Kribbella solani: one gene and its partner. The protein of the gene in region 2 interacts with the protein of the main gene of each other region in a pairwise test. Links are inferred from orthologs where the notes say so. Each region holds a gene or a part of one and is shown on either strand. Other genes may lie near its edges.

Region 1 (4,143 bases), 4.6 Mb from region 2 along the record:
CCGTCGTGCCGGCCGGGGCGCAGAAATCGCCGCCCGTACTGCGTCATACAACCAGCGTACCCGCTCACCAACTCCCCGCCACATCCGAACGCAATCGCTTCCCCCCGCAACCGAGCGCGATGACCTCCCACCAACCGAACGATCTCGATCACCCACCCGCCGCCAACCGCACCCAGTAAGCACTCCACCTCCGCCCGACCAGGCTCCCTGCCCGACCAGAGCAACGCAGCACGCTGCCCGCCCCACCAGGCCGAACGCCTCGCCGCGGCTCCGTCCGGCGCCATTTGAGTAGTGAACCTCTCCGGTTGCCCGTTCACCACACGCATGCAGGTGGCGAACGGACCATTTGAGGGGTTCACCACCCAACAGCGCCAAAGTGAACCGCCCCGCACGGGCGGCGAGCGTCAGCCGGTACGCACCGCGAGCGGGCGTCAGCCGGTACGCGCGGTGCGTCGGCGTCAGCCGGTATACGCTGCCGCCGAGCGTCAACCGGTACGCACCGCGAGCGGGCGTCAGCTGGTAGGCGCCTTGCGTCGGCGTGGCTGAACGCCTCGCACGGCGGCTCCATTCGGCGGCGCCCTTCGAGTGGTTAACCGGCTCTTGTGTCGTAGGTGTGGGTCACTCGGAGCCGGCTTCCATCGGCGCGCAGCGGCTCGACACCGCCCTGAACGGAACTTCGCCGGCACCACACACAAACCCACCTCCGAAGAGCCGACCACCCCCGGTCAAGGCTCGCCCGCCCGCACACCCCTCAGCCAGAGGGTTCGACCGCTCACCACACCGGCCCACGCAGTACACCCGCCGAGCACCCCACAAACAGCGCCTCACCGCCCCCCGGGGTGATCGCGCGCCCCCTCCAACCCGCTTTGAGAACCCACCACGCATTTCCACGCCCGAAAAACACACGGTGGCTTCCCAAAGGAGGGATGGCGGCGGCCTTTGAGAACCACGGACCATTCCGCCGCCGACTTGCTTGCGCGGCAGCTTCCCAAGGCGCGCAAGGCCAGCGGGTACACGGAGCGAAGCCACGGCAGGGGCCATGGTTGACGGGCTTTGTGACCGATGGCGGGTTGCAGCACGACAGCGGACCAACAGCCCGTCATCCTGACCGCCTCGCCGGCCATCTGCATTGCCCAGCCGCCACCGCGGGCAGGCGTCGGCCGGCTCGCACCGCGGGTGGGCATCAGATCGTACGGGCCGGGGTGGGCGTCTGCTCGTACGTGGCGGGGGTGGGCATGGGTCAATGTGAGTGGGAGTTGGTTTGTGGCGGGGTGGATGTGGTTGGTTGGGAAAGGCGTCGCGGAGTTGTTGGGGGCGGTGGGACTATGGGGCGCATGCGCTGGATTGATGGGCTGGAGGGGGCCGCCGCGGAGAAGTTGCCGGAGGCGGTGCATCGGTACTTTCGGCAGGGGTCGGCCGCGGGGGTGAGCGTGGGTGAGGCCGTCGCTGCCTGGTCGGCGTACCGGTTTCGGCCGCGGGTGCTGAACGATGTTTCCAGCGTCGACCTGAAGACCACGGTTCTCGGCGTACCCGTCGATGCGCCGATCCTGGTCGCGCCGTCGACCATGCAGCGAATGGCGGACCCGGACGGCGAGGTCGCGATGGCGCGTGGGGTCAGCGCGGCCAACTCGGTGCTGGGGGTTTCCAGCAACGCGGGTACGAAGTTCGCCGAGCTGGGTGCGACCGGTGTGCCGTGGTGGCTGCAGATCTACGTCGTACGGAACCGGGACATCACCCGGCGGATGCTTGATGCCGCCGTCGAGGCCGGCGCGCGGGCGATCGTACTGACCGTGGACACCCCGGTCGTCGGGCGCAAGGAGGACGAGGGCGCCACCGTCTGGGACCTGGTGCAGCCCGGCCAACTGCTCGCCAACCTGCCTGCTGGTGACTGGACCGACGACGATCTGGCGAAGGCCGACGACCTGAACCCGGACGTGATCGGCTGGCTCGCCGAGCGTACGGGCCTGCCGATCGTGGTGAAGGGCGTGCTCCGCGGGGACGACGCGAAGCGCTGCGCGGACGCGGGTGCACGCGGGATCATCGTCTCCAACCACGGCGGCCGGCAGCTCGACGGCTCGATCTCCACCGCGCGGGCGTTGCCGGAGGTGGCTGAGGCGCTCGGCAGCAACGGGGTCGAGGTGTACGTCGACGGTGGGATCCGCCGTGGCGAACACATCCTCACCGCGCTTGCCCTGGGCGCCCGGGCGGTCTGCGTCGGCCGCCCCGCGCTGTGGGCGCTGACCGTGGACTCCGCCCCCGGCGTAACCCGGCTACTCACCGACCTGGCCGAAGAACTGGCCCACACCCTCCGCCTGAGCGGCCACACCTCTCCCAGCTCCCTCACCGCCGACCTCATCACCACCATCACCACCCCGTGAGCACCGGCGGATGAGGCGGGTGCAGACCCAGCTTGGTGAGCGCGGTGGGAGGTTATGGAAAGCAGCAAGCCCCCGGGAACGTGTCCCGGGGGCTTGCTGGTGGTGCGAGGTGAGGATCAGGCGTCGGCCTGGTCCTCGGTCAGGTTGCGGGTCAGGTTGGGGTCAACCTGGACACCGGGACCCATGGTGGTCGAGAAGACCGTCTTCTTGATGTACCGGCCCTTCGAGCTGGCCGGCTTCAGCCGGAGGATCTCGTCCAGCGCGGCGCTGTAGTTCTCCGCCAGCTGGGCCTCGTCGAACGACGCCTTGCCGATGATGAAGTGCAGGTTCGCGTGCCGGTCGACCCGGAACTCGATCTTGCCGCCCTTGATGTCGGACACGGCCTTGGCCACGTCCGGGGTGACCGTACCGGTCTTCGGGTTCGGCATCAGACCACGCGGGCCGAGGACGCGGCCGAGGCGGCCGACCTTGCCCATCAGGTCGGGGGTGGCGACGACGGCGTCGAAGTCGAGCCAGCCGTCGGTGACCTTCTTGATCATGTCGTCGTCGCCGATGAAGTCGGCGCCGGCGGCCTTCGCGGCCTCGGCCTTCTCACCGGTGGCGAAGACGAGGACCCGTGCCGTCTTGCCGGTACCGTGCGGAAGGTTGACGGTGCCGCGCACCATCTGGTCGGCCTTACGGGGGTCGACCCCGAGACGCATCGCGACGTCCACGGTGGAGTTGAACTTCTTGCTACCGGCGGCCTCCTTGGCGAGCCGGATCGCCTCCAACGGCGTGTACAGGTGATCGAAGTCGATCTTCTCCGCGATCGCGCGGTAAGCCTTGCTGCGCTGTGCCATTACTGCTGTGCTCCCTTCAACGAACGATGATGAGTCGTTCGCGGTTTGTGGTTCGGCGGGCGATGATGGCGCCCTTCCACACCTGCTGATCCACCATGGCGGACCTGGTGGATGTCCTACTTGTCGACGACGACGCCCATGGAGCGCGCCGTACCCTCGATGATCTTCATCGCGGCGTCGATGTCGCGGGCGTTGAGATCCGGCATCTTGGTGGTGGCGATCTCGCGGACCTGGTCCTTGGTGATCTTGCCGACCTTGTCCCGCTGCGGGACGGCCGAGCCCTTCTGCAGACCGGCGGCCTTCTTGATCATCTCCGGCGCCGGCGGCGTCTTGGTGACGAAGGTGAAGGAACGGTCTTCGTAGATCGTGATCTCGACCGGTACGACGTTGCCGCGCATGGATTCGGTCTGGGCGTTGTACGCCTTGCAGAATTCCATGATGTTGACGCCGTGCGGACCGAGCGCGGTACCGACCGGCGGGGCCGGCGTCGCGGCACCGGCCTGGAGCTGCACCTTGACCAGGGCAGCGATCTTCTTCTTGGGAGGCATTCTGTCGGGTCCTTAGACTTTCTGGATCTGGTTGAAGCTGAGTTCCACCGGGGTCTCCCGGCCGAAGATCTCAACCAGGGCCTTGATCCGCTGGGCCTCGGCGTTGATCTCCGTGACTGTGGCGTGCAGGGTCGCGAACGGCCCGTCGACCACCATGACCGAGTCACCGACACCGAAGTCGGCAACCTCGACCTTCTTCTTGGCCGCGGTCTTGGCGGGTGCGGCACCGGCTTCGGCTGCCGCCGCCTCGGCCGCCGCCACGACGGCCGGTGCGAGCATCTTCTCCACCTCTTCGAGGCTGAGCGGGACCGGCTTCTGGCTGTTCCCGACGAAACCGGTCACCGACGGCGTGTGCCGTACGGTCGACCAGGACTCGTC
Region 2 (5,702 bases):
CTGCCGGTTCGAGTGTGTCCAGTACGACGAGCAGCGCGCGGCTGACAGAGTCCGCGACCAGCGCCTCGTCTTCCGGTGTACTACGTAGCGCGGGCACTTCCTGCAGCTCCTCAGGACCGGACAACTGCTCCGGACGGATCTTGCGCGCACGCAGCTCGTCCAGGCAGATCCTGGTGACCACAGTGCGCAGCCAGCCGCCGAGGTTGTCCACACCATCGGTGCGGTGCAGCCGAATCCACGCCTCCTGCACCGCGTCCTCAGCCTCGGCATGCGATCCGAGCAGCCGGTACGCGACCGCCTTCAGCTTGCCGCGCTCCGCCTCGAACGCCTCGATCAGTCCGTCGCTCACCGGTCACCTTTCCACGCCGTATGCCGTCACCCAGTCTGACGACCACGAGACAACGAAGGTGACCACCGTGCTCCACCTGGACTGCAGTGCAAATGACACCGCCGAGTCGGTGACCAGGCAGCTGACCCGCGCGTACGCGGACCGCTGGCTGGCATCACACAGCTCGGCCGACTACCGCTACCGCGACCTCGCCGCCGAGCCGATCGCCCCGATCGACACCGCGTACTGCCAGCTCGGCCGCCGCTCCGAGAGCCTTGGCACGGTTCCGCTGCCGGCAGTCGATCAGCTCGTGGAGACAGCGGCTGAGAGGGAGGCGTGGCAGCTCACTCGTCCGTTGATCGATGAGATACGAGCGGCCGAGCTGTTGTTGATCGGGACGCCGCTGTACAACTACTCGCTGCCAGCGGCACTGAAGGCGTGGATCGACAGGGTCAGCTTCCCGGGGGCGTTCGCCGGTGGAGCACTCCACGACACCAAGGTTGTGGTGATCACGGCGAGCGGGGGAGCCTACGGCGCGGGGACCCCACGGGCCGGCTGGGATCACCAGACGCCGTACCTGCGGGCGTACTTCACCAACCACGGCGTCCAGCACGTCACGTTCATCCGCGCCGAGCTCACGCTGACCGGCTTGGTCGACAGCCTGGCTGACCTGAAACCGCTGGCGGAGGAGTCGTTCGCTCAGGCTTGGGATGAGGTCATCTCGGGCTCAGGCTCGACCTTAGGTTGACTCTTCTTCAGGCGGTGCCGGACGAGTTCGACCACCAGGGTCACGCCGAGGGCGAGGCCGATGCCGAGGATGACGCCCTTCAACGGGTTGTCCTCGAACGCCTTCCCGCCGATGTAGCCGACCAGCGTGCAGTACACGCCCCAGCTGATCGCCGCGAGGCCGGCGTACGGCGAGAAGCGGCGCAGCGGGTACCGCACCGAGCCCATCGTCAGCGTGACGGCGGTCCGGCCACCAGGCACGTACCGCGCGACCACGAGGACGAGCCCGCCGCGCTCGGCGAGTGCGGTACGTGCCCACATCACGGCGTTGTGCCGCTTGGTCCCCGGTTTCACCCGGTCGAGCATCCGCCCACCGGCACCCCGCCCGAGCGCGTACGAGATGTGGTCGCCGATGAACGCGCCGATCGCCGCGACCGCGATCACCGCGAACAGGTTCGGCTCGCCGGTCGACGCGGCGAAGACACCGGCCGTGACGACGAGAGTCTCGCTCGGGACCGCCGGGAAGAACCCGTCCAGCGCCGCGAACCCCCACAGCGCGAGATAGATCCACCACGAAGACATCAGTTCCCCGGCGAAGTGCAGGATCGCGGAACTCATCCACGTCCTCGCTTCGCTCCGGGCGCGGATGAGGCACGAGTCACGCTGTGTTGGATGATGACCTCGCTTCGCTCGCTCATAGCAACGAACCTATGAAGAGAGAGCAGGTCGGCACATCGGACGAGCGGCTGGTCCCGACCCCTACTTTCGTCAGGTCAGTCGATACCATCTGTGCGTGACCGGCATTTCCGCCGGGCGAGACCTGAGGAGTGAACGTGTCGGAAGTCAAGGTCCAGCTGGTCGGCGTCGAGGGCGAGGCTGAGCGGAGTGTGACCGAGACGACGACGATCGGGGAGCTGTTCGCCGGGATCTTCGGCCAGGACCGCTCCGCCATCGCCGCCCGGGTCAACGGTGAGCCGCGGGACCTGTCCCGGGTGGTCGCGGACGGCGACCGGATCGAGCCGGTCAAGGCCGCCTCGGCGGACGGCCGGGCGATCATCCGGCACTCGACCGCGCACGTCCTCGCGCAGGCGGTCCAGGAAGTCTTCCCGGACGCCAAGCTCGGCATCGGCCCGCCGGTGGAGAACGGGTTCTACTACGACTTCGACGTCGAGACCCCGTTCACGCCCGAGGACCTGACCACGCTCGAGAAGAAGATGCAGCAGATCATCAAGGAGCGGCAGCGGTTCAGCCGCCGGGTGGTCTCCGACGACGACGCGCGCACCGAGCTTGCCAAGGAGCCTTACAAGCTCGAACTGATCGGCATCAAGGGCTCCGCGGCGGACGCGGCCGAGGGCGCGAGTGTCGAGGTCGGCGGTGGCGAGCTGACCATCTACGACAACATCCGCCGCGATGACAGCGTCGCCTGGAAGGACCTGTGCCGTGGGCCGCACGTGCCCGCCACCGGCTACCTGGGCAACTTCAAACTGATGCGGACCGCCGCGGCGTACTGGCGGGGCAGTGAGAAGAACCCGCAGCTGCAGCGCATCTACGGCACCGCCTGGGAGAGCAGGGACGAGCTGAAGGCGTACCTGAGCCGCCTGGAGGAGGCCGCCAAGCGCGACCACCGCAAGCTGGGTACGGAGCTCGACCTGTTCAGCTTCCCGGACGAGATCGGCTCCGGGCTGGCGGTGTTCCATCCGAAGGGCGGCGTGCTGCGCAAGGTGATGGAGGACTACTCCCGCCAGCGCCACGTCGAGGACGACTACGAGTTCGTGTACTCGCCGCACATCACCAAGGGCCAGCTGTTCGAGACGTCGGGCCACCTGGACTGGTACGCCGACGGCATGTACCCGCCGATGCACCTGGACGAGGAGCGTGGCGCGGACGGGCAGATCCGCAAGCAGGGCCAGGACTACTACCTGAAGCCGATGAACTGCCCGATGCACAACCTGATCTTCGCCGCGCGGGGCCGTTCGTACCGGGAGCTGCCGCTGCGGCTGTTCGAGTTCGGCACCGTGTACCGGCTGGAGAAGTCCGGTGTGGTGCACGGGATGACCCGGGCGCGTGGGTTCACGCAGGACGACGCGCACATCTACTGCACCCGTGAGCAGATGCGCGACGAGCTGCGGAACCTGCTGACGTTCGTGCTCGGTCTGCTCGCCGACTACGGTCTGGACGACTTCTACCTCGAGCTGTCCACCAAGAACCCGGAGAAGTTCGTCGGCTCCGACGAGGTCTGGGAGGAGGCGACCGAGACGCTCCGGGAGGTTGCCGAGGGCTCCGGTCTCGAGCTGGTCCCGGATCCGGGCGGCGCGGCCTTCTACGGCCCGAAGATCTCCGTCCAGGCCAAGGACGCGATCGGCCGGACCTGGCAGATGTCGACGATCCAGCTGGACTTCAACCTGCCGGAGCGGTTCGAGCTGGAGTACACCGCGCCGGACGGCTCCCGGCAGCGGCCGGTGATGATCCACCGGGCCTTGTTCGGTTCGATCGAGCGGTTCGTGGCGGTGCTGACCGAGCACTACGCCGGCGCCTTCCCGCCCTGGCTGGCGCCGGTCCAGGTGATCGGCATCCCGATCACCGACGGCCACGTCGACTACCTGTTCGAGATCGGCAAGCAGCTCAAGGCAGAAGGCATCCGGGTCGAGGTGGACGCCTCCGACGACCGGATGCAGAAGAAGATCCGGAACGCGCAGAGGGCCAAGACGCCCTACATGCTGATCGCCGGTGACGAGGACATGGCCGCCGGTTCGGTCTCGTTCCGGTACCGCGACGGCACCCAGAAGAACGGCGTACCGATTGCGGCCGCCGTCGCCGAAATCGTCGAGGCCGTCAAGAAGCGCGTCCAGGTATGACCGAAGACCGTCCCGCCTCGCCGTACCAGCCGGAGGAGTTGGTGCGGCAGGACGGGGTCGGGGTGCCGGATCCGTTCATGCGGTTGTGGACGCCGCACCGGATGGCGTACATCGAGGGTGAGAACAAGCCGACCAGCGCCGAGGCGGGATCGGGTTGCCCGTTCTGCCGGCTTCCGAGTCAGCCGGACGCCGATGCGCTGATCGTGCATCGGGGCGAGGCGGCGTACGCGGTGCTCAACCTCTACCCGTACAACCCGGGTCACCTGATGGTCGTGCCGTACCGGCATGTGGCCGACTACACCGAGCTGTCCGGCGCGGAGGTTGCCGATGTCGCCACGCTCACCCAGCAGGCGATGCAGGCCGTACGCACCGTCTCCGGCGCGCACGGCTTCAACATCGGCATGAACCAGGGCGAGATCGCGGGTGCCGGGATCGCCGCGCACCTGCACCAGCACGTCGTACCGCGCTGGGCCGGTGACACCAACTTCATGCCCGCGATCGCGCACACGAAGGTCCTGCCGCAACTGCTGTCCGACACCCGCGCCCTGCTCGCGAAGTCCTGGCCCTAGTTACTCACCGAACAGCTTCGGGTCGCTGTTCTCGTGCCAGGCGAACGGCACCGGGTCGGCGAACGTACCCGGTGCCTTGCCGAGGCCCTGGATCACGGTCGCGCCATGCCCGACCGCGTACAGGTAGCCGGCGCCGGTGTCCTTGTCGATGCCGAGTAGCAGCGTGCCGTTGGTGCCGCACCGGGCGCCCATCATCGCCTCGAAGCCCTGCCACGTGGCGGTCCTGACCTTCTTCACCACTGGCTTCATCGGCGATGTCGTCGGGATGTGTACGGTCAGCAGCGCGCCGTCCTTCCCGTTCATCAGGAACGTGTCGTACGTCTTGGTCTGACTGATCAGCGCCATGCTCTTCACCCCCGCGTACCCACCGGCCGTCCCGCTCGGCTTCCAGGACTGCCGGCCGCCGGTGGACGTGATGTTCCACCGGTGCAAGGTGCCGTCGCCCGCCAGGCCGTACGCCGTCTGCCGCTCGGTTGTCGGCGACAGCAGCACCTGCGATCGCTCGATCGCGCGGTACCCACCCCAGCCGCCGCCGATCCGTTCCCAGTGCGGGTACAGCCCGCCGTTGCTGGTGATCGCGTACTGCCCGTCGTACAGGGTGTTCTGCGTGTCGACCACCAGCCCGTGATGGCCGATGTCTGGATTCTCGGCGCCGCGTCCTTTGAACCAGCTGCTGCTCAGCCGTACCAGTCCGGCCGGCCAGAGGCCTTTCGCGACCGTCCGGTTCTCGGTCCGGGTGATCGGCTTGGTCGCGGCGAAGGTCTGAATCCGGTGGTCGCCCTGAGCGGTCATCGCGCCGGCCGAGATCCGGCAGGCCGTCGCCGTCGTCGTGTACTGGGCCGCCGTCGCAGGCGTCGCCTGCAGCAGCCCAGTCGTGAGTACGCCGACCGCCAGCAGGCCGGAGTACTTGGTCCAGGTGTTCATGGTTCCCCCTCCACTGTGTGAATGGAGATTGGATGCTGGTCTGGACCGGAAAGTTGGCCGCGGCGGGGAGCCTGTCACCGGATGGTGATCTGGCTGGACTACGATCGCGTCGCCATGCTTAACAGATTCCGGCAGTTCTGGACCAAGGTGATCACGCCGATCGCCACCCTCCTGCTCAAGCTCGGCGTGAGTGCCGACATGGTCACGCTGGTCGGCACCATCGGTGTGTCCGCCGGAGCGCTGATCTTCTTCCCACGCGGTCAGCTCTGGATCGGCGTGGTGGTGATCACCTGTTTCGTC

Evidence for each region. The genes of interacting proteins can lie anywhere in the genome.
Region 1: the proteins of thrS (region 2) and rplA interact in binary tests that used the Escherichia coli proteins (3 or more experiments, as listed by UniProt). The link is inferred for Kribbella solani from one-to-one orthologs.

The regions. Positions count from the first base shown.
Region 1 is NZ_JACHNF010000001.1:6,708,245-6,712,387, reverse strand. The notes cover bases 1,357-4,143. They hold rplA (50S ribosomal protein L1), read right to left. Parts: upstream 3,218-4,143; coding sequence 2,495-3,217; downstream 1,357-2,494. Other genes in these bases: nusG (transcription termination/antitermination protein NusG), read right to left, coding at 3,778-4,143; rplK (50S ribosomal protein L11), read right to left, coding at 3,334-3,765; HDA44_RS31035 (alpha-hydroxy acid oxidase), read left to right, coding at 1,357-2,378. Also shown: more of HDA44_RS31035, read left to right, coding at 1,335-1,356. UniProt on the Escherichia coli protein: One of the primary rRNA binding proteins, it binds very close to the 3'-end of the 23S rRNA. Forms part of the L1 stalk. It is often not seen in high-resolution crystal structures, but can be seen in cryo_EM and 3D reconstruction models.
Region 2 is NZ_JACHNF010000001.1:2,097,063-2,102,764, reverse strand. Bases 1,410-4,398 are described here. They hold thrS (threonine--tRNA ligase), read left to right. Parts: upstream 1,410-1,887; coding sequence 1,888-3,909; downstream 3,910-4,398. Other genes in these bases: HDA44_RS09350 (HIT family protein), read left to right, coding at 3,906-4,398; HDA44_RS09360 (DedA family protein), read right to left, coding at 1,410-1,672. In the rest of the region: HDA44_RS09370 (sigma-70 family RNA polymerase sigma factor), read right to left, coding at 1-349; HDA44_RS09365 (NAD(P)H-dependent oxidoreductase), read left to right, coding at 408-1,076; more of HDA44_RS09360, read right to left, coding at 1,028-1,409; more of HDA44_RS09350, read left to right, coding at 4,399-4,478; HDA44_RS09345 (hypothetical protein), read right to left, coding at 4,479-5,402; pgsA (phosphatidylinositol phosphate synthase), read left to right, coding at 5,517-5,702. UniProt on the Escherichia coli protein: Catalyzes the attachment of threonine to tRNA(Thr) in a two-step reaction: L-threonine is first activated by ATP to form Thr-AMP and then transferred to the acceptor end of tRNA(Thr). The rate-limiting step is amino acid activation in the presence of tRNA.